Linked DNA regions of Limosilactobacillus reuteri. Each later gene encodes a partner of the first gene's protein in a complex. Links are inferred from orthologs where the notes say so. Each region holds a gene or a part of one and is shown on either strand. Other genes may lie near its edges.

Evidence for each region.
Region 2: the proteins of nusB (region 1) and rpsJ are in contact, whole or in part, in a solved structure (PDB 3D3B), measured with the Escherichia coli proteins. The link is inferred for Limosilactobacillus reuteri from one-to-one orthologs.

What each region holds. Positions count from the first base shown.
Region 1 is NZ_CP059275.1:693,966-702,075, forward strand. What follows is about bases 177-3,175. They hold nusB (transcription antitermination factor NusB), read left to right. Parts: upstream 177-1,467; coding sequence 1,468-1,884; downstream 1,885-3,175. Other genes in these bases: HHK02_RS04040 (M24 family metallopeptidase), read left to right, coding at 177-354; HHK02_RS04045 (2'-5' RNA ligase family protein), read left to right, coding at 355-1,029; HHK02_RS04050 (Asp23/Gls24 family envelope stress response protein), read left to right, coding at 1,030-1,467; HHK02_RS04060 (bifunctional 5,10-methylenetetrahydrofolate dehydrogenase/5,10-methenyltetrahydrofolate cyclohydrolase), read left to right, coding at 1,885-2,745; xseA (exodeoxyribonuclease VII large subunit), read left to right, coding at 2,746-3,175. Also shown: more of HHK02_RS04040, read left to right, coding at 1-176; more of xseA, read left to right, coding at 3,176-4,083; HHK02_RS04070 (exodeoxyribonuclease VII small subunit), read left to right, coding at 4,084-4,365; HHK02_RS04075 (polyprenyl synthetase family protein), read left to right, coding at 4,366-5,238; HHK02_RS04080 (TlyA family RNA methyltransferase), read left to right, coding at 5,239-6,060; HHK02_RS04085 (arginine repressor), read left to right, coding at 6,061-6,513; DNA repair protein RecN, read left to right, coding at 6,514-8,110. UniProt on the Escherichia coli protein: Part of the processive rRNA transcription and antitermination complex (rrnTAC). The complex forms an RNA-chaperone ring around the RNA exit tunnel of RNA polymerase (RNAP).
Region 2 is NZ_CP059275.1:869,616-882,593, forward strand. Bases 8,486-11,484 are described here. They hold rpsJ (30S ribosomal protein S10), read left to right. Parts: upstream 8,486-9,830; coding sequence 9,831-10,139; downstream 10,140-11,484. Other genes in these bases: rplW (50S ribosomal protein L23), read left to right, coding at 8,486-8,546; rplD (50S ribosomal protein L4), read left to right, coding at 8,547-9,170; rplC (50S ribosomal protein L3), read left to right, coding at 9,171-9,830; fusA (elongation factor G), read left to right, coding at 10,140-11,484. Also shown: HHK02_RS05090 (adenylate kinase), read left to right, coding at 1-56; preprotein translocase subunit SecY, read left to right, coding at 57-1,373; rplO (50S ribosomal protein L15), read left to right, coding at 1,374-1,808; rpmD (50S ribosomal protein L30), read left to right, coding at 1,809-1,991; rpsE (30S ribosomal protein S5), read left to right, coding at 1,992-2,501; rplR (50S ribosomal protein L18), read left to right, coding at 2,502-2,858; rplF (50S ribosomal protein L6), read left to right, coding at 2,859-3,395; rpsH (30S ribosomal protein S8), read left to right, coding at 3,396-3,794; HHK02_RS05130 (type Z 30S ribosomal protein S14), read left to right, coding at 3,795-3,980; rplE (50S ribosomal protein L5), read left to right, coding at 3,981-4,523; rplX (50S ribosomal protein L24), read left to right, coding at 4,524-4,832; rplN (50S ribosomal protein L14), read left to right, coding at 4,833-5,201; rpsQ (30S ribosomal protein S17), read left to right, coding at 5,202-5,468; rpmC (50S ribosomal protein L29), read left to right, coding at 5,469-5,675; rplP (50S ribosomal protein L16), read left to right, coding at 5,676-6,110; rpsC (30S ribosomal protein S3), read left to right, coding at 6,111-6,776; and 7 more genes. UniProt on the Escherichia coli protein: Involved in the binding of tRNA to the ribosomes. Part of the processive rRNA transcription and antitermination complex (rrnTAC). The complex forms an RNA-chaperone ring around the RNA exit tunnel of RNA polymerase (RNAP).

The DNA.
Region 1 (8,110 bases):
TATCAAATCGTCAATGAGGCCCGTGAAGCTGTAATTCAAGCTGCTCATGTTGGGCAACGAGGAGACCAACTTGACTTTGCGGGACGGCAATTAATCGAAATAGCAGGTTATGGGGATGAATTCAACCATGGAATGGGGCATGGAATAGGCTTATCGGTTCATGAATTGCCTGCTAGCTATGGACCCAGTGCTCAAAATATTAAATTGCGGAACAATGAAGTTATCACTGTTGAACCCGGTATCTATATTCCTGAAATCGGCGGGGTCCGGATAGAAGATGATATTCTGGTTACTCACGGTGGAGTTGAAGTGCTGACAAAGGCGCCAACTGATCTAATAATCGTAGGAAAATAGATGCAACTTACTACTCTGTATAATAATATTAATCAACAGGGAATGTCGGCAATTAGAAATCATCAAGAACAGCTAGATCGTAACTTGCTAAATCCTGATAAAGATATGCGTCGAGGACTGACGCTTACTGCTTCACTGCCTGCGCACGTTAGTCGGAACATTATGTTTTGCTTGCAAAAGTTGGCTGCAATTGAGCCTAACCAATACTTCTATCCTCCTGCTGACCTGCATATTACGATTATTGACCTTATTGCAGCTAGTTCATACTTTTCGCTCTCAACATTTGAAGAGGAAAAATATAAAAACGTAGTAGGGCAGATTATTTCACAAATTGGACCGATTCATTGGCGTTTAGCAGGAATGATCACTAGTTCAGGAGCACTTCTTGTAAAAGGGTATTATTCAGCAGAATTATCAACTTTACGGAATGTACTTAGGAAAGAACTGCCGTTACATGACTTATTGCTAAAAGAACGATATCCAACAATCTCAGGACATGTGACGGTTGCACGGTATACTAGTCCGCTTCAGCAGGCAGACCAATTCTTGAAAACGTTAGAAGAATTTAAATCAATTAATTTCGGACAATTTACCACATCTAGTCTCGATTTAGTCGTTCATGATTGGTATAATCATAATTCGCGGTTAATTTCTAAACTGGCGCTATGTTCCTAAATGGCTGAAGAATCAAAGATTGTTTTAAGTAGTGAAGACAAGTCACTCGGGACAATTCAAATTTCGCCACGAGTTTTAGAAATTATTGCGGGGATTGCCGCAAGTGAAATCGATGGTGTTTCAAAGATGTATGGTTCATTTGCAAATAGCGTAAGTGAACTTTTGGGACGCTCTGATCGCCGGCGTGGGGTAAAGCTTTCCAGCAATGATGAAAAATTATCACTTGATGTGGATGTTTATGTTGAATATGGTGTCTCTGTTCCTAAAGTAGCGGCAATGATTCAAGATAAGGTCAAACAACAAATCACATTAATGACTGATTTAAAAGTAAAAGAAGTTAATGTTCATATTAAGGGAATCGTAACATCTAAAGAAGACCAACAAGTAGACCCTAATGACTTGTTTGGCGAACATCTTAATGACGAGGCTGGTGAATAAATGAGTTTAAACCGACACATGATTCGTGAGGAAGCTTTTCAAGTTCTCTTCGCTTTGCAATCAGATCCTGAAGCCGATATTCAAACTGTGTATGAGGCAATTCCTCATCATGATGAAAAGCAAATTCCCCCTTATTTACTGACTTTAGTAAATGGGGTGCGAGAACATCAAGATCAGCTCGACGAACAAATCAATGACCTTCTCGCAAGCGGATGGACCATCAATCGTTTAGCAAAGCCGGATTTAGTTATTTTACGGCTTGCTTTATTTGAAATTCAATATGCTGAAAATGTTCCAACAGTAGTAGCAATTAATGAAGCACTAGAACTTACGAAAACATTCAGCAGTGATAAGTCACGTAAATTTATCAATGGAGCCCTTGGCAAATTTGAAAAACAAGTCAACACGAATAACTAAGTGACGACAATTATTGATGGCAAGGCCCTTGCTAAAAAAATCAATGCCCAGACCCAAAAACTGGTGGCACAGTTAAAAGAAAAACAAAATATAACTCCGGGAATTGCAGTCGTGATTGCTGGTGATGATGCAGCGAGCTTAATCTATACCCGAAATAAGCATAATAAGGCTACTAGGTTAGGAATCAATTCAATTTTAAAAAAATTTCCTGCTGATGTTAGTCAAGATGAGCTTCTTGCCGAAATTGAAAAGCTGAATCATGATGACACAATTGATGCCATTCTTGTTCAACAACCCCTTCCTCCTCAATTGGATTCAGAAGTAATTACCAATGCTATATTGCCAACTAAGGATGTTGATGGCCTTAATCCCCTAAATTTAGGAAAACTGTTTGCCAATCAACATGGTAATTATCCAGTGGCCTGTACACCTCGCGGAATTATGCGGATGTTGGCAGAATATAATATTGATTTACAAGGGAAAAATGCAGTTATCGTTGGTCGGAGTATTTTAGTTGGTAAACCTCTTTTAGCTCTTTTAAATAATGCTAACGCAACTGTAACAATGGCTGGAAGAAGTACTGGCGACCTTTCTGCTTTAACGAAAACAGCGGATATTTTAATTGTTGCTACTGGTGTGCCTAACCTTATCAAGGAGACAGATGTAAAACCAGGAGCAGTGGTAATTGATGTGGGAATTAATCGTTTAAGCAATGGTAAATTGACAGGGGATGTTGATTTTGAAGCGGTAAAGACAAAAGCTCAGGCAATCACTCCTGTTCCAGGTGGCGTAGGACCAATGACAATTGCAACTTTAATGGAACAAACAGTTGATTTAGCGCGGTGGAGGCATCATGGATAGATGGATAGAAGCCAGTATTTAACAGTTAGTGAACTAACTAAGTATTTGAAAATGAAGTTTGACCGGGATCCATACCTACATACGGTTTATTTAACCGGTGAGCTTTCTAATTTTCGTTTACGGCAAAAGCATCAGTATTTTAGTTTAAAAGACGATAATGCTGTGATCGATGCTGTAATGTTTGAGCATCAATTCCGGAAAATTAAATTTACTCCTGAACAGGGGATGAAAGTTTGTGTAGTCGGTCATGTAAGTTTATATGAAAAAAGTGGTCGCTATCAGATTTATATTGATCGGATGGAGCCAGATGGTCTAGGCTCTTTATACTTAGCGTTTGAACAACTAAAAAAGAAATTGAGCGCTGAAGGTCTATTTAATTTACCTAAAAAACAGATCTTAATGTTTCCGAAACGAATTGCAGTTGTTACTAGTATTGATGGGGCGGTTATCCGGGATATTAATACAACTGTTCGACGCCGTTATCCAATTGCTCAAGTTGTTCTATATCCCACTGTTGTTCAAGGAGATAAGGCAGCGGCGGATATTGCTAGACAAATTAACCGTGCCAATGACCGCGGCGACTTTGATACCCTTATTATCGGTCGTGGTGGGGGATCAATGGAAGACTTATGGCCTTTTAATGAAGAAGTAGTTGCCCGTGCAATTGCCAATAGTAAAATTCCGGTAATTTCATCAGTTGGTCACGAGACAGATACAACAATTGCCGACCTCGTAGCTGATCAACGCGCAGCAACCCCAACTGCTGCTGCTGAATTAGCAACGCCGGTAAAATTAAACGATGTATTAATGACACTTAAAGATGATCAGAATCGTTTATTAAATACGATGCGGACTAAAATTAATTTTGACCGCCAACAATTGAATAAACAGCTGCAAAGCTATATTTTTCAGCAACCGACAAGATTATATGAAAACTATGCACAAAAGGTTGACCAATTGACGCAACAGCTAGGTCAAGCAGCACAAAATAAAATGCAAGAGCTGCGAATGAACGTAGAAAGATTAAGTGGGCGTCTAACAGCTATTTCTCCACTGCATCGGGTTCAACAACAAGAACAGTTAGTTAATCAATTACAAAAACAATTGGTGACAGCCTCACTTGCCAACCAAAATGAAAAGAAACAACAAGTGACAACTCTTATTAAACAATTAGATTCACTGAGCCCCCTTAAAATTATGAGTCGGGGGTATACATATGTAACGAGTGATGAAAAAGTTGTTAATCATGCCAGTCAATTAACGGTTGGGCAAAATGTTCACCTGCATTTTGATGACGGGGAAGTTCAAGCAGAAATAAAAAAGGTAAAGGAGCACTAAATGGCAACAGCAAAACCAACATTTGAAGAACAATTAGCACAATTACAACAGATCGTTAATCACCTTGAACAGGGGAATGTGCCACTAGAAGAAGCCCTTCAACAGTTTCAAGAAGGAATCAAGCTTTCTAAGGAATTACAAATGAAGCTAACAAATGCTGAAAAAACGCTTGGGCACTTAATTGACGATAATGGTGATGAGCAAGTCTACGAAAAACAAACCGATGACCCAAGCAATAATGGCGGTGGTAACCGTGGATTTGGTAGCACTGATGAACAATAAATGAGTACACCATTGCCGATTTTAAAAGAACAGATTGAAGATTATCTAAGCAAGTCATTGGCCACAGATATTGATCAAGCAACGTTAGAAAGCTCAATGTTTTATTCCCTAATGGCTGGGGGCAAGCGGCTGCGTCCAGCATTGACGCTTGCAACAATTGAGATGTTGGGTGGCACGCTTAATGATGATCTGCTACGCGCAGCTTCTGCGTTGGAATTGCTTCATACATATTCATTAATTCACGATGACCTTCCAGCAATGGATAATGATGATCTACGCCGCGGAAAACCAACTAATCACTGTAAATTTGGGGCAGGAATGGCAACTTTAGCAGGAGATGGATTATTGACATTGGCCTTTCAGTGGGTTGCCGATAACCATCTTCCAGCTAATGTTCGGAGTCAGTTGACCCTTGAACTTGCAAAAGCCGCGGGACCATCTGGAATGGTTGCGGGCCAAGCACGGGATATTGAAGGCGAACACCAACATTTAAATTTAAACCAATTGAAATACTTGCACCGTCAAAAAACGGGGGAATTGATTCGCTATGCTGTTTTGGCAGGTGGGATTATGATGGATCAATCTGCTGAAATCAAACAAGAGCTAGCAGCATTTGGTGAAAACTACGGGTTAGCATTTCAAATCTATGATGATTTAATGGATGTCCTCAGTACTACTGAAGAGATGGGAAAAGCTGTTCACAAAGATGCTGATGAGCAAAAAAATACTTATCCAGGATTACTTGGCATAGATGGTGCAAAGGAGCAGCTACAGATAGCTTTAACTGCTGCTAATCAAAATCAAAAGAACCTTGAAAAGCTTACTGGCAAGTCATTTGCTGGTTATGATGACTTTTTAGCATATTTTAAATAAATGAAAAAAGAACGTGTAGATGTATTATTGGTCCAACAAGGGCTGTTTGACTCTCGCGAACAAGCAAAGCGGGCGGTAATGGCAGGAGAAATTCTTGGCAAAAATAATGAACGATTAGATAAACCGGGACAAAAAATTCCGATTACCACCACCCTTCACATGAAAGGCCATAAAATGCCATATTTTAGTCGGGGCGGCTTGAAATTAGCGAAAGCATTAAAAGTTTTTGATATTTCAGTTAAGGACAAGACGGTTTTAGACATTGGATCATCAACTGGTGGCTTTACTGATGTAATGTTACAAAATGGGGCGAAGTTAAGTTACGCTCTTGATGTCGGGACTAATCAGTTGGTTTGGCAATTGCGGGAAGATCCCCGGGTAGTTGTTATGGAGCAGACCAATTTCCGTTACAGTAAGTTAGCAGATTTTACTAGTGGTCAACCAGAATTTGCTTCGATTGATGTTTCGTTTATTTCCCTTCGTTTGATCTTGCCACCTTTGGCTCAGATACTGAAAATGGGTGGTGAAGTAGTGGCCCTAATTAAACCACAATTCGAAGCAGGAAAAGAGCATGTTGGCAAAAATGGGATCATTCATGATCATAAAGTTCACAGAGCAGTTTTGGAAGAAGTGCTGACCTTTGCCCGTGAAGATCATTTTGATATCCTTGGATTAGATTATTCACCAATCAAAGGGGGACAAGGAAATATGGAATTTTTAGTTCACCTCCGCCTAAGTGAAAATCCGGGGATTGTTGCCGAAGAAGTAAATATCGATAAGGTTATTGCAACCGCTGATGATGATTTAAATCATAAGGAATAAATGAAAAAAGCAGAACGACAACAAAAAATTCGTGAAATCATTACTAATGAGAGCATTGAGCGGCAGGAAGATCTTGTTGAACGCCTGCGTGAAATGGGATTGACAGTTACTCAAGCGACTATTTCGCGTGACATTAAAGAAATGCAACTGATAAAGATTCCTGCGGATAATGGGGGTTATCGTTATGGTTTGCCAGCATATCATCATCAAGGACATGAAAATCAGTTAGCTCAGACTCTTCAAGACAGTTTGGAACAATTAAAGCGCAATGACTGTTTCTTAGCGTTAACAGTTCATCCGGGGAATGGGCCGGTAGTAGCTACCTTAATTCGCAAGATGGATTTTCCAACGGTCTTCACAACAATTGGTGATGATGGGAATGTTCTTGTAGTTTGTATGTCTCCAGAAGCGGCAATTAAATTGGAAGAAAAGCTTAACGCAATGCTCGACTAGTTGTTACAAGAATTGACAATTGATAATTTAGCAATTATTAAGCACTTAACCTTAACTTTTGCTGACCAAATGACTGTTCTAACTGGGGAAACTGGTGCCGGAAAGTCAATTATTATTGATGCAGTTGGTTTGCTGGCTGGTGGTCGTGGATCGCAGGAATTCATTCGCCGTGGAGAAGAAAAATTAAGCCTTCAAGGACAATTTGCAATTCCTGATGATCCTGAATTTGATAAATTACTTGAATCACTAGGAATTGATCATGAAGATGGGATCTTAATTGTCTCCCGTGAAATTCATCGCAATGGTCGCAATATTATCCGGGTCAATGGTCAACTAATCAATACGGCAACTCTTCGTCAAATTGGTGCGGGATTAGTTGATATTCAAGGGCAAAATGAACATCAACAATTAATGCAACCTGAGACTCATTTAGGAATGCTCGACCAATTTGCGGCTAAAGAGGTTCAGCCCTTACTTCAAAAATATCAAGAAGAATATCAAGCTTATTCTAAACTCAAAGCTGCTGTAAATAAAAAACAAGCAAATGAACAACAATGGGCGCAGCGATTGGATATGCTTCGGTACCAAGTCAATGAAATTGTAGAAGCTAATCTAAAAGAAAATGAAGAAGATGAATTAATTAGTGAACGTGATCGATTGGAACACTTTCAACAAATTAATAATGCTCTTCAACTAGCTGTGACGACCTTTAATGAAGGTGAGCAAGCGCCTGTTTTAGATCAAGTTGCCACGGTGATGGACTCAATCAATGCAATTGCTGAATTTGATGATGCTTATGATAATCTTAGTAAGGCTCTTAATGATGCTTATTACGCTCTTCAAGATGTAGCGAATGAAGCTAGTCAACAATTAGACATGCTTGAATTTGATGATGAACGATTAGCTCAGATTGAACAACGGTTAACTACTATCGGTGATCTTGAACATAAGTATGGCGATACATTGGCAGATGTTTTGAAGTATTATGATAAGATCAAAAAAGAACTCGATTCGATGGAGGCTGCGGCTGATTCTAGCAGTGACCTAGAGCAACGGTTAGGAGAAGCCGAAAATAAGATTCGAGAGACTGGTCGTAAATTGAGTCAGGTAAGACAAAAAGCTGCTCATGAGCTTGGCAAAAAGGTTCACCAGCAGCTTAAAGAGCTTTACATGGAAAAAGCAGAATTTGAAGTTCACTTTGCTAATCAAAGTCGGGAACAATTTACACCGACGGGAATTGACCAGGTTGAATTTTATATTCGGACTAATCCGGGAGAATCAATGGGGCCGTTAGCTAAAATTGCTTCTGGTGGTGAATTGTCACGGGTAATGTTGGCCCTAAAGACAATTTTTGCGCAAAAGGAAGGTGTTACTAGTATCATTTTTGATGAAGTTGATACTGGGGTGAGCGGACGGGTTGCCCAAGCAATTGCTGATAAGATTCGCTTAATTGCTCAACATTCACAGGTTTTATGTATCACGCACCTGCCACAAGTAGCAGCCGTTGCGCAACATCATTTCCTTATTAAGAAATCTGTCCATGATGACCGGACAACTACTCGAGTTACACCATTGAAAGAAAACGACCGAGTTGAAG
Region 2 (12,978 bases), 180 kb from region 1 along the record:
AAGATATCGATAAAGTTTACGAAGATATCAAGAAAGTATTAACAAACCTAAACTAGTTGTTCACAGCCGTCAAAAATACATTCAAGGTAAAAGATATCCGTAAAAAGATTTTCTTTACATTGTTTGTATTGATTGTCTATCGGATTGGGGCAGCGATTACCGTTCCTGGAGTTAACGCTGCTGCTTTGCAGGAAATCTCCTCAACCGGTTTAGCATCAATCCTCAATACCTTTAGTGGTGGTGGATTGGAGAATTACTCTTTATTTGCAATGGGAGTTTCTCCATATATTACTGCGCAAATTGTTGTTCAACTATTACAAATGGATATTGTTCCGCGTTTTGTTGAATGGAGTAAACAAGGAGAAGTAGGACGGCGAAAACTTAATCAAGCAACCCGATGGTTAACGATTGTACTTGGATTTATCCAATCAATCGGTATTACCGCCGGGTTTAATGCATTGAGTACTATTCGTTTGGTTAATCATCCTGGTGTTCAAACGTATTTAACAATCGGTTTAATTTTAACTGCAGGTACAATGTTTGCTACTTGGATGGGAGACATGATTACTGAACGTGGCTTGGGTAATGGTGTTTCCATGTTAATTTTTGCTGGTATTGTTGCGCAAATGCCAGGTGGAATTCGTCAGTTATGGGATGACCAAATTGCTGGTGAATCTGGTTCTGCTTTGTGGATGGGAATTGGATTTGTTACTCTTGTTATTGTTGCAATTTTAATTATTGTAGCGTTTGTGACATGGGTACAACAGGCAGAAAGACGTCTACCAATTCAATACACAAGACGAACCACTACTTCACCATCCAGTAGTTATCTTCCCTTGAAGATTAACGTATCAGGTGTTATTCCTGTTATTTTTGCTGGTTCTTTTATCTCAACCCCGCAAACTATTCTTATGGCTTTCCAGCAAAACCATGGTGGGGATAGTTGGTATCAAATCATGACGACCATTTTTAACATGCAATCTGGTCCTGGGATCGCACTGTATGTATTTTTGATTGTTGTATTTACCTTTTTCTATGCCTTTGTTCAGGTTAACCCAGAAAAACTTGCTGAGAATTTGCAAAAGCAAGGAAGTTATATTTCTGGAGTGCGTCCTGGAAAGGGTACACAAGACTATATTTCTTCATTGTTAATGCGATTGAGTACAGTAGGTTCATTATTCTTAGGATTGATCTCCTTAATTCCGTTAATTGCAAGTAACGTATGGAACCTAAGTCAGTCAATTGGTTTAGGTGGTACAAGCTTACTGATTATCGTACAAATTGCTTTAGATGTTGTTCGGCAGTTAAACGGACTAACAATGAAGCGCGAATATATTGGATTTATTCGAGAACCTAAAGGAGGAAATGACTAAATGAAGTTAAACGAATTGAAGCCAGCTGCTGGTTCTCGTTCTAAGCGTCTTCGTAAGGGTCGTGGACTTTCATCAGGACACGGTTTTACATCTGGACGTGGTACTAAAGGGCAAAAGGCTCATGGAAAGACCCGTTTAGGATTTGAAGGGGGTCAAATGCCACTTTACCGGCAAATTCCAAAGCGCGGATTTACCAACATTAACCGGAAAGAATACGCAATTGTTAACTTGGCATCATTAAACAAGTTTGATGATGGTACAGAAGTTACTCCACAATTATTGATGGAAAGTGGCTTAGTTAAGAACTTGAAGAGCGGCATCAAGATTCTTGGTAACGGTAAGCTTGAAAAGAAATTAACTGTTAAGGCTAATAAGTTTTCTGCTTCTGCAGTTTCTGCAATTGAAGCTGCTGGTGGTAAAACTGAGGTGATGTAGATGGCTCAAGTAAAAGTTACCTTAATTCACAGTGTTGCCCACCGACAACCTACTCAACGTCGTACTGTTAAGGCATTGGGATTAGGTAAGATCAATAGCTCAGTTATCTTACCAGATAATGCGGCAACACGCGGTCAAATTTTTAAGATCGCTCACTTGGTTTCTGTTGAAGAAGTTAAGTAAATGGCATCATCAGAATTCATTGATCCAACAAAGTTGGATTTAGACGATCAAGTTGTAGCCATCAACCGGATTACTAAGGTTGTAAAAGGTGGGCGTCGTATGCGTTTCGCTGCTTTAGTAATTGTTGGTGACCGTAAAGGTCATGTTGGTTTTGGTACTGGTAAGGCTCAAGAAGTTCCAGAAGCTATTCGTAAAGCTCAAGCAGCTGCTGAAAAGAACTTGATTACTGTTCCTATCGTTGGAACTACTATTCCACACGAAGTTATTGGTGTATACGGCGGTGGAAAGATCATGTTAAAGCCAGCTGTTGAAGGTTCTGGAGTTGCTGCCGGTGGTGCGGTTCGTAATGTTATGGACCTTGCCGGTGTTGCGGACGTTACTTCTAAACGTCTTGGCTCTAACACACCTGTTAATGTTGTTCGTGCAACATTTGAAGGTTTGAAGCAATTAAAGAACGCTGAAGAAGTTGCAAAGTTACGTGGTGTTTCAGTAGACCACTTAGCAGAATAAGTGATTTCTAAACCAGACAAGAACAAGATCCGTCAACGTCGTCATTTACGCGTTCGCGGTAAGATTTCTGGTACTGCGGAGCGCCCACGCTTAAGTGTTTACCGTTCAAACAAAAACATTTACGCTCAATTAATTGATGACGTAAAGGGTGTGACGCTCGCAAGTGCCTCCACAAATGATAGTGAAGTAAGTGGAAAGACTAAGACTGAACAAGCTAGTGGTGTAGGAGCATTAATTGCTAAACGCGCTAACGAAAAGAACATTACTGAAGTTGTGTTTGATCGTGGTGGATACCTTTACCATGGACGTGTTCAAGCCTTGGCTGAAGCTGCTCGTGAAAACGGACTTAAATTCTAAATGAGTCGTATTGGTTACAAAGAAATTGATTTGCCAAGTGGTGTTGAAATTTCTCAAGATGGTAATGTAGTTACTGTTAAAGGTCCTAAAGGTACTTTATCTCGTGAAATTTCACCATTAATCAAAATGACTATTGATGGTAACGTTGTAAAGTTTGATCGTGATGCTGATACTAATAAGTTAAAGATGTTACACGGAACTACTCGTGCTAATGTTAACAACATGGTTGAAGGTGTTGTTAATGGTTACAAGAAGGTTCTTAAGCTTGTTGGTGTTGGTTACCGTGCTCAACTCAAAGGTAACAAGTTGATTTTAACTGTTGGTTACTCAAACCCAGTTGAAATGGATAAGCCAGAAGATGTTGAAATTAACGTACCTGACAATACTACTATCGAATTAAGCTCAATTAACAAGGAACACCTTGGTAATTTTGCTGCTGAAGTTCGTGCTGTACGTTCACCTGAACCATACAAAGGTAAGGGTATTCGTTACGAAAACGAACACATTATCCGTAAGGAAGGTAAGACTGGTAAGTAAATGTCTATGAGTGATCCAATTGCAGATTTCTTAACTCGTATTCGTAATGCTAACATGGCTCAACACGAATCAGTAGAAGCACCTGCATCAAAGATGAAGAAGGACATCGCTGAAATCTTAAAAAACGAAGGTTTCATTCGCGATGTTGAATACGTTGATGATAACAAGCAAGGCATCATCCGTGTGTTCTTAAAGTACGGTAATGACGGTCAACGTGTTATTTCTGGCTTAAAGCGCATTTCTAAGCCTGGTTTACGTACATACGTTAAGTCAGATGCTGTGCCTAAGGTTCTTAATGGATTAGGTATTGCTATCATTTCAACATCTGAAGGTGTTGTTACTGATAAAGTTGCTCGTGCCAAGAAAATTGGTGGCGAAGTTATCGCTTACGTTTGGTAATTGGCTAAAAAATCAATGATTGCTAAGTGCAACCGTCCAGCTAAGTTCTCAAGTCGTGAATACACGCGTTGTGCACGTTGTGGACGTCCGCACTCTGTTTACCGTAAATTCCACCTATGCCGGATTTGCTTACGAGAACTTGCCCACAAAGGACAAATTCCTGGTTTGAAGAAGGCTAGCTGGTAAATGGAAAACCGTTTGAAAGCTAAATACGAAAATGAAATTCGTCCAGCATTGATTGAAAAGTTTAACTACTCTTCAGTTATGCAAGCACCAAAGATTGACAAAATCGTTTTAAACATGGGTGTTGGTGATGCAACTACTAACTCCAAGAATCTTGACGAAGCTGTTGAAGAACTCGGCTTGATTTCTGGTCAAAAACCTTTAATTACTAAGGCAAAGAAATCAATCGCTGGTTTCCGTCTTCGTGAAGGTATGTCAATTGGTGCTAAGGTAACCTTACGTGGTGAACGTATGTATGATTTCTTAGATAAATTAGTTAATGTGGCATTGCCACGGGTTCGTGATTTCCATGGTGTAAGTAACAAGGCGTTTGATGGTCGTGGTAACTACACTCTTGGTATCCATGAACAATTAATTTTCCCAGAAATTGATTATGATAAAGTTAACCGAGTTCGTGGTTTAGATGTTGTTATTGTAACAACTGCACAAACTGACGAAGAATCCCGTGAATTACTTGCTCAACTCGGTATGCCGTTTGCTAAATAAATGTTCATTAAAACAGGTGATAAAGTTCGCGTAATCGCTGGTAAGGATAAGGGCAAAGAAGGTACTATTAAAAGGGTACTTGCTTCTCAAAACCGCGTTATCGTTGAAGGTGTAAATATCGTTAAGAAACACCAAAAACCAAGCAACTCAAATCCTAATGGTGGCGTTATTGATACAGAAGCTGCAATTAATGCTTCAAACGTAATGCTGATTGATCCTTCAACAAATGAACCAACTCGTGTAGGTTACAAGTTCGTTGATGGTAAGAAGGTTCGTGTTGCGAAGAAGTCAGGTAAGACACTTGACTAAGTGATTCAACAAGAAAGTCGGTTGAAGGTCGCTGATAACTCCGGTGCTCGTGAAATCTTAGTTATTAAGATTTTAGGTGGTTCCCGAGTTAAAACAGGTAATATTGGTGACATCATTGTTGCTACTGTAAAGCAGGCAACACCAGGTGGCGTTGTCAAAAAGGGTGACGTTGTTAAGGCCGTTGTTGTACGGACTAAACATGGTATTCACCGTAAGGATGGTTCATACATTAAGTTTGATGAAAATGCCGCTGTTTTAATTAACAACGACAAGAGCCCTAAGGGTACCCGTATTTTTGGCCCAATCGCTCGTGAGCTTCGTGGAGACGACTTCATGAAGATCGTTTCATTAGCTCCAGAAGTTCTCTAAATGAGTGAAGAACGTAATGCACGTAAGGTTTACCAAGGCCACGTTGTTTCTGATAAAATGGATAAGACTATCACTGTTGTAATTGATACTTACAAGAGTGCACCTATCTATGGTAAGCGTGTTAAGTACTCAAAGAAGTACTATGCTCACGATGAAAACAACGAAGCTAAGACCGGCGACACTGTACAAATTATGGAAACTCGGCCATTATCAGCTAAGAAGCGTTTCCGTCTTGTAAAGATTGTCGAAAAAGCTGCTACCCTTTAAATGAAAAGTAAAGATTATGTACAAGAACTGAATGGATTAACCACTGATAAGCTACTTGACCGTGAAAAGGAACTGAAGGAACAATTGTTTAACTTACGTTTCCAATTAGCAACCGGCCAGTTGGAAAATACTGCAAGTCTTAAGCAAGTACGCAAAGATATTGCACGGGTTAAGACAGTTCTTCGTCAACAAGAATTAAACAAATAAATGTTAGTACCAAAACGTGTAAAGCACCGTAAGGTTCAACGTGGTCATATGCGCGGTGAAGCTAAGGGTGGAAAAACTGTTACTTTTGGTGAATTTGGTTTACAAGCTCTTGATTCACATTGGATTAGCAACCGTCAAATTGAAGCTGCTCGTATCGCTATGACGCGTTACATGAAGCGTGGTGGGAAAGTTTGGATTAAAATCTTCCCACAACTCTCATACACTAGTAAAGGTGTTGGGGTCCGGATGGGTAACGGTAAAGGTGCTCCTGAAGGATGGGTTGCTCCAGTAAAACGTGGCAAGGTAATGTTTGAAGTAGGGGGCGTTTCTGAAGAAGTCGCTCGTGAAGCTTTACGTCTTGCCGGTCACAAGTTGCCAGTTCGCACTAAGATCGTACAACGTGAGGAAGTAGGTGGACAATCTAATGAAAAGTAAGTGGGTCAAAAGATCAATCCTAATGGTTTTCGTGTTGGGGTCATTCGTGATTGGACTGCAAAGTGGTACGCTGACAAGGACTTTGCTGATTACCTTAACGAAGACCTTCGAATCCGTAAGTATATTGAAAAGCGACTTGCTGATGCCTCTGTATCAACCGTTGAAATTGAACGTGCAGCTAACCGCGTAAACGTATCAATTCATACTGCCAAGCCAGGAATGGTTATTGGTAAAGGTGGTTCAGAAGTTGAAGCACTTCGTAAAGAACTTAACAAATTAACTGGTAAACGTGTTCACATTAACATTGTGGAAATTAAGAAGCCAGATTTAGATGCTCACCTTGTTGGTGAGAGTATTGCACGGCAATTAGAAGCTCGTATTGCTTTCCGTCGTGCTATGCGTGGAGCTATGCAACGTGCTATGCGTGCTGGAGCTAAGGGTATTAAGACTCAAGTTGCTGGTCGTTTGAACGGTGCAGATATGTCACGGATCGAATCATACTCAGATGGTACTGTTCCATTACATACACTCCGTGCTGATATCGATTATTCTTGGGACGAAGCTAACACTACATACGGTGTTCTTGGTGTAAAGACTTGGATTTACCGTGGTGAAGTACTTCCTACTAAGAAGAACTCAAACAATGATGAACAAGGAGGGAAGTAAATGGCTGAAAATATTACGTCAGCTAAGGCTACTGCCAAGATGGTACGGGTTTCTGCTCGTAAGGTTCGTCTTGTATTAGATGCCATTCGTGGCAAGAGTGTTGCCGAAGCATTTGCTATTTTGAAGTTCACCCCTCGTGGTGCCGCTTCAGATGTTGAAAAAGTATTAAAATCTGCTGTTGCAAACGCTGAAAACAATTTCGACTTAGATCGTGCTTCATTGGTTGTAAGTGAAGCCTTTGCTAACGAAGGACCAACTCTTAAACGGTTCCGTCCTCGTGCAAAGGGTTCTGCTTCTCCAATTAACAAGCGGACTAGTCATATTACAGTGGTTGTTACAGAACGATAGATGGGTCGTAGTTTGAAAAAAGGACCTTTCGCTGATGCTTCATTACTGAAGAAGGTTAAGGAGCAAGAAGGTTCTGAAAAGAAGACTGTCATCAAGACATGGTCACGTCGTTCTACCATTTTCCCAAGTTTTATTGGTTACACATTTGCAGTATATGATGGTCGGAAGCACGTGCCAGTTTACGTACAAGAAGACATGGTTGGTCACAAGTTAGGTGAATTTGTTCCTACTCGAACTTTCCATGGTCATGCTTCTGATGACAAGAAGACAGGTAAGTAAGTGGGAATTCGTAAATATAAAGCAACCACTAACGGTCGCCGTAATATGAACGGTTACGACTTCGCTGAAATCACGAAGACAACACCTGAAAAGTCATTATTGGCTCCGTTAAAGCACACTGCTGGTCGTAACAGCTATGGTCATATTACTGTTCGTCACCGTGGTGGTGGTACAAAGCGTCAATACCGTATTATTGACTTTAAGCGAATTAAAGATGATGTTCCAGCAACTGTTAAGGCAATTGAATACGATCCAAATCGTACTGCAAATATTGCTTTACTTGTTTACGCTGATGGTACTAAATCATACATCATTGCACCTAAGGGCTTGAAGGTTGGCATGACCGTTCAATCTGGTCCTGATGCTGATATCAAGGTTGGTAATGCTCTTCCTTTAAAGAACATTCCAGTTGGTACTGTTATTCACAATATTGAATTAAAACCAGGTAAAGGTGGTCAACTTGCTCGTTCAGCTGGTGCCTCAGCTCAATTACTTGGTAAGGAAGAAAAATACGTATTAGTACGTCTTTCTTCTGGTGAAGTTCGTATGGTCCTTGCTACTTGCCGTGCTACTATCGGTACTGTTGGTAATGATGAACACGCCTTAATTATTAAAGGTAAGGCTGGTCGTACTCGTTATGCTGGTCAACGTCCACACGTTCGTGGTTCTGTTATGAACCCTAACGATCACCCACATGGTGGTGGTGAAGGTAAGCAACCAGTTGGTTTACCATCTCCTCTTTCTCCATGGGGTAAGAAGACCGTTGGTAAGAAGACCCGTTCACACAAAGCTCGTTCAAACAAGTTCATTGTTCGTGGTCGGAAGCGCGGTCCACATACTCGTTAAATGGAAGCACGCGACATTATTTTACGTCCAGTAGTTACTGAAGCTTCAATGGCTGGTATGGACAACAAGCGTTACACTTTTGATGTTGATTTACGAGCAACTAAGACACAAGTTAAAAATGCTGTTGAAGAAATTTTTGGCGTTAAAGTTGTAAAAGTTAACATTATGAATGTAAAAGGTAAGTTAAAGCGCCAAGGTCGTTACGAAGGATACACTAAGCGTCGTCGTAAGGCTATTGTTACTTTATCTGCCGACTCAAATGAAATTAAGTTGTTTAACGACAACAACGAAAACTAAATGACTAGCGTTAATTTATATAAACAAGATGGTAGCCAAAACGGTACTGTTGAATTAAACGATGCAGTATTTGGTGTTGAACCAAATGAAAATGTTGTATTTGATGCAATTTTGCGTCAACGTGCTTCATTACGTCAAGGTACACATGCTGTAAAGAATCGTTCTGCAGTTAGCGGTGGTGGTAAGAAGCCATGGCGTCAAAAGGGTACTGGTCGTGCTCGTCAAGGTTCTATCCGTTCTCCACAATTCCGTGGTGGTGGTATTGTTTTTGGACCTACTCCACGTTCATATAAGTACAGCCTTCCTCGTAAGGTTCGTCAACTTGCAATCAAGTCTGCCCTTTCCCAAAAGGTTCTTGATAACAGCTTTGTAGTAGTTGATGCATTAAACTTTGATGCACCAAAGACAAAGGAATTCGCTGATGTTATGGGTAACTTAAACGTTGCTGAAAAGACATTAGTTGTTGTTACTGATGACGACAAGAATGCTGCTTTATCAGCACGTAACTTAGCTAATGCTACAGTTGTTACTCCAGCAGGTGTTAACATCTTGAACGTTGTTGATAACCAAAAGATTGTTATCACTAAGTCAGCTCTTTCTCAAGTAGAGGAGGTGCTCGCATAAATGACCAAAGGAATCTTAGGTAAAAAGGTTGGAATGACTCAAGTATTCACTGACAATGGTGAATTAGTTCCAGTTACTGTTATCGATGTTACACCAAACGTTGTAATGCAAATTAAGACCGTTGAAAACGATGGTTACAGTGCTGTACAACTTGGTTTTGATGACAAGCGGGAAGTTTTGAGCAACAAGCCTGAACAAGGTCATGCAGCAAAAGCAAACACGACCCCTAAGCGCTTCATCGGTGAAATCCGCGACGCTGAATTAGGGGACATTAAAGTCGGAGACGAAGTTAAGGCTGACGTTTTCGCAGAAGGTGAAACTGTCGACGTTACGGGTACTACCAAGGGTCATGGTTACCAAGGTAACATCCATAAGGATAACCAATCTCGTGGACCTATGGCACACGGTTCTCGTTACCACCGTCGTCCTGGTTCATTGGGTGCCATTATCAACCGGGTTTTCAAAGGTATGAAGCTCCCTGGTCGTATGGGTGGCAAGACTGTTACCATGCAACACTTACAAGTTGTTAAGGTTGATCTTGACAACAACGTATTACTCATCAAGGGTAATGTTCCTGGTGCAAACAAGTCTTACGTAACTATTAAGAACTCAGTTAAGGCTAATACTAAGAAGAGTCTTAGCAAACAACACAATAAATAAATGGCAAAACAAAAGATTCGTATTCGGTTAAAGGCTTATGAACACCGTATTTTAGATCAATCTGCTGATAAGATTGTTGAAACCGCTAAGCGGACAGGTGCTCAAATTTCAGGTCCTATTCCATTACCAACTGAACGGACTATCTATACTGTTATCCGTTCACCACACAAATTTAAGAAGTCACGGGAGCAGTTCGAAATGCGCACACACAAGCGTTTAATCGATATTGTTGACCCAACACCTAAGACCGTTGATTCATTAATGAAGCTCGATCTTCCTAGTGGTGTTGATATTGAAATTAAGCTTTAAATGGCTAATAAACGTGAATACCCACTTGCTAAGACTCGTAACATCGGTATCATGGCACATATTGATGCCGGTAAGACGACTGCAACTGAGCGGATTCTATATTACACTGGTAAGATTCACAAAATTGGTGAAACCCATGATGGTGCTTCACAAATGGACTGGATGGATGAAGAAAAGGAACGTGGTATTACTATCACGTCAGCAGCTACTACTGCTGTTTGGAAAGATAACCGGATCAACATCATTGATACTCCAGGACACGTGGACTTTACTGTCGAAGTTGAACGTGCATTACGTGTTCTTGATGGTGCTGTAACAGTTCTTGATGCTCAAGCTGGTGTTGAACCACAAACAGAAACTGTTTGGCGTCAAGCTGACCAATTTAACGTTCCACGGATCGTTTTTGCGAACAAGATGGATAAGATTGGGGCTAACTTTGATTACTCAGTTCAAACTATTAAAGACCGTTTGAATGTTACTCCTCTTCCTATTCAAATGCCAATTGGTGCTGAAGATGACTTTATCGGTTTAGTTGACCTTGTTAAGATGGTTGCCTATGTTTATGACGAAGATAAGCTCGGTACTAACTGGGATACTGTTGAGATTCCTGATGATATGAAGGAAGAAGCTCAAAAGCGTCATGACGAAATGGTTGAAACATTAGCTGATATTGACGATAACTTAATGGAAAAGTACCTTGAAGGTGAAGAAATTTCTGTTGATGAAATCAAAGCAGCTATTCGTAAAGGTACTTTGGAAGAACAAATTTTCCCTGTATTAGCTGGTTCAGCTTACAAGGATAAAGGTATTCAAATGATGCTTGATGCTGTTATTGATTATCTTCCATCACCACTTGATGTTAAGCCATTCGTTGCTCATGATGCTGATGGAAATGAAATTGAATTAACAGCTGGTGATGATAAGCCATTTGCTGCCTTAGCATTTAAGATTGCTACTGACCCATTCGTTGGTCGTTTGACATTCTTACGTGTTTACACTGGTTCACTTCAATCAGGTTCATACGTTCTTAATGCTACTAAGGACAAGCGTGAACGTATCGGTCGTTTGCTTCAAATGCACTCTAACCAACAACAAGAAATTCCAGAAGTATTCTCTGGTGATATTGCTGCTGCTATTGGTTTGAAGAACACTACTACTGGTGATTCATTAACTGATCCTGACCATCCACTTCAACTTGAATCAATGGACTTCCCAGAACCTGTTATCCAAGTTTCTGTAGAACCTAAGTCTAAGGCGGACCAAGATAAGATGGACAAGGGTCTTCAAAAGCTTGCTGAAGAAGACCCAACATTCAAGGCTGAAACTAATCCTGAAACTGGTGAAACTTTAATTGCTGGTATGGGTGAGCTTCACTTGGACATTATTGTTGAACGTCTTCGTCGGGAATTCCACGCTGAAGTTACTGTTGGTAAGCCACAAGTTTCATACCGTGAAGCATTTACTAAGACTGCAAGTGCTCAAGGTAAGTTTGTTCGTCAATCTGGTGGTAAAGGTCAATACGGTGATGTATGGATCGAATTTACACCACTTAAAGAAGGGGAAGGATTCGAATTTGAAGATGCCATCGTTGGTGGTGTTGTTCCTCGTGAATTTATCCCTGCTGTTGAACAAGGATTAAAGGAAGCTATGCAAAATGGTGTTCTTGCAGGTTACCCACTTGTTGACATGCATGCTAAACTTTATGATGGTAGTTACCACGAAGTCGACTCTAGTGAAGCCGCCTTTAAGGTTGCTGCATCATTAGCACTTAAGAATGCTGCTAAGAAAGCAGATCCTGTTATCCTTGAACCAATTATGAAGGTTGACATTGTTGTACCACAAGACAACATGGGTGATGTTATGGGTCAAGTAACAGCTCGTCGTGGTACCATTGATGGTATGGAAGAACGTGGTAATGCTCAATTAATCCACTCATTTGTTCCACTTTCTGAAATGTTTGGATACGCTACTGCATTGCGTTCAGCAACACAAGGTCGTGGTACCTTCACTATGACTTTCGATCACTACTCAGCTGTTCCTAAGTCTGTTCAAGAAGATATTATTAAGAAAAACGGTGGCAATAACTAAATGCCACGTAAAGGACATGTACAAAAGCGTGAAATTTTACCAGATCCAATGTACAACTCAAAGTTGGTTACTAGCTTAATTGATCACTTAATGATTGATGGTAAGCGTGGAACTGCTACTAAGATTTTATACGCTGCTTTTGATGAAATTAAGAACGAAACTGGTAATGATCCAGTTGAAGTATTCCAACAAGCAATGGAAAATGTTATGCCTGTCTTGGAAGTTAAGGCTCGTCGTGTTGGTGGTTCTAACTACCAAGTTCCGATTGAAGTTCGTCCAGACCGTCGTACTACATTAGGTCTTCGTTGGATTGTTCAATACGCACGTTTGCGCGGTGAACATACAATGGTTGAACGTCTTGCACGTGAAATCATCGATGCTTCAAACAATACTGGAGCTTCAGTTAAAAAGCGTGAAGATACGCACCGTATGGCAGAAGCCAACCGTGCATTCGCACACTACCGCTGGTAAATGCCAACCATTAACCAATTGGTACGTAAAGGCCGTAAGAGCCACAAGGGCAAGTCAAAGTCACCAGCTCTTGGTTATGTTTACAACACTTTCAAGAAAGAAGAAATTAAGACTCCATCACCACAAAAGCGTGGAGTTGCTACTCGTGTGGGTACTATGACTCCTAAGAAGCCTAACTCAGCTTTACGGAAGTACGCCCGTGTACGTCTTTCAAACTTAATCGAAGTTACTGCTTATATTCCTGGTATTGGACACAACCTCCAAGAACACTCAGTTGTTT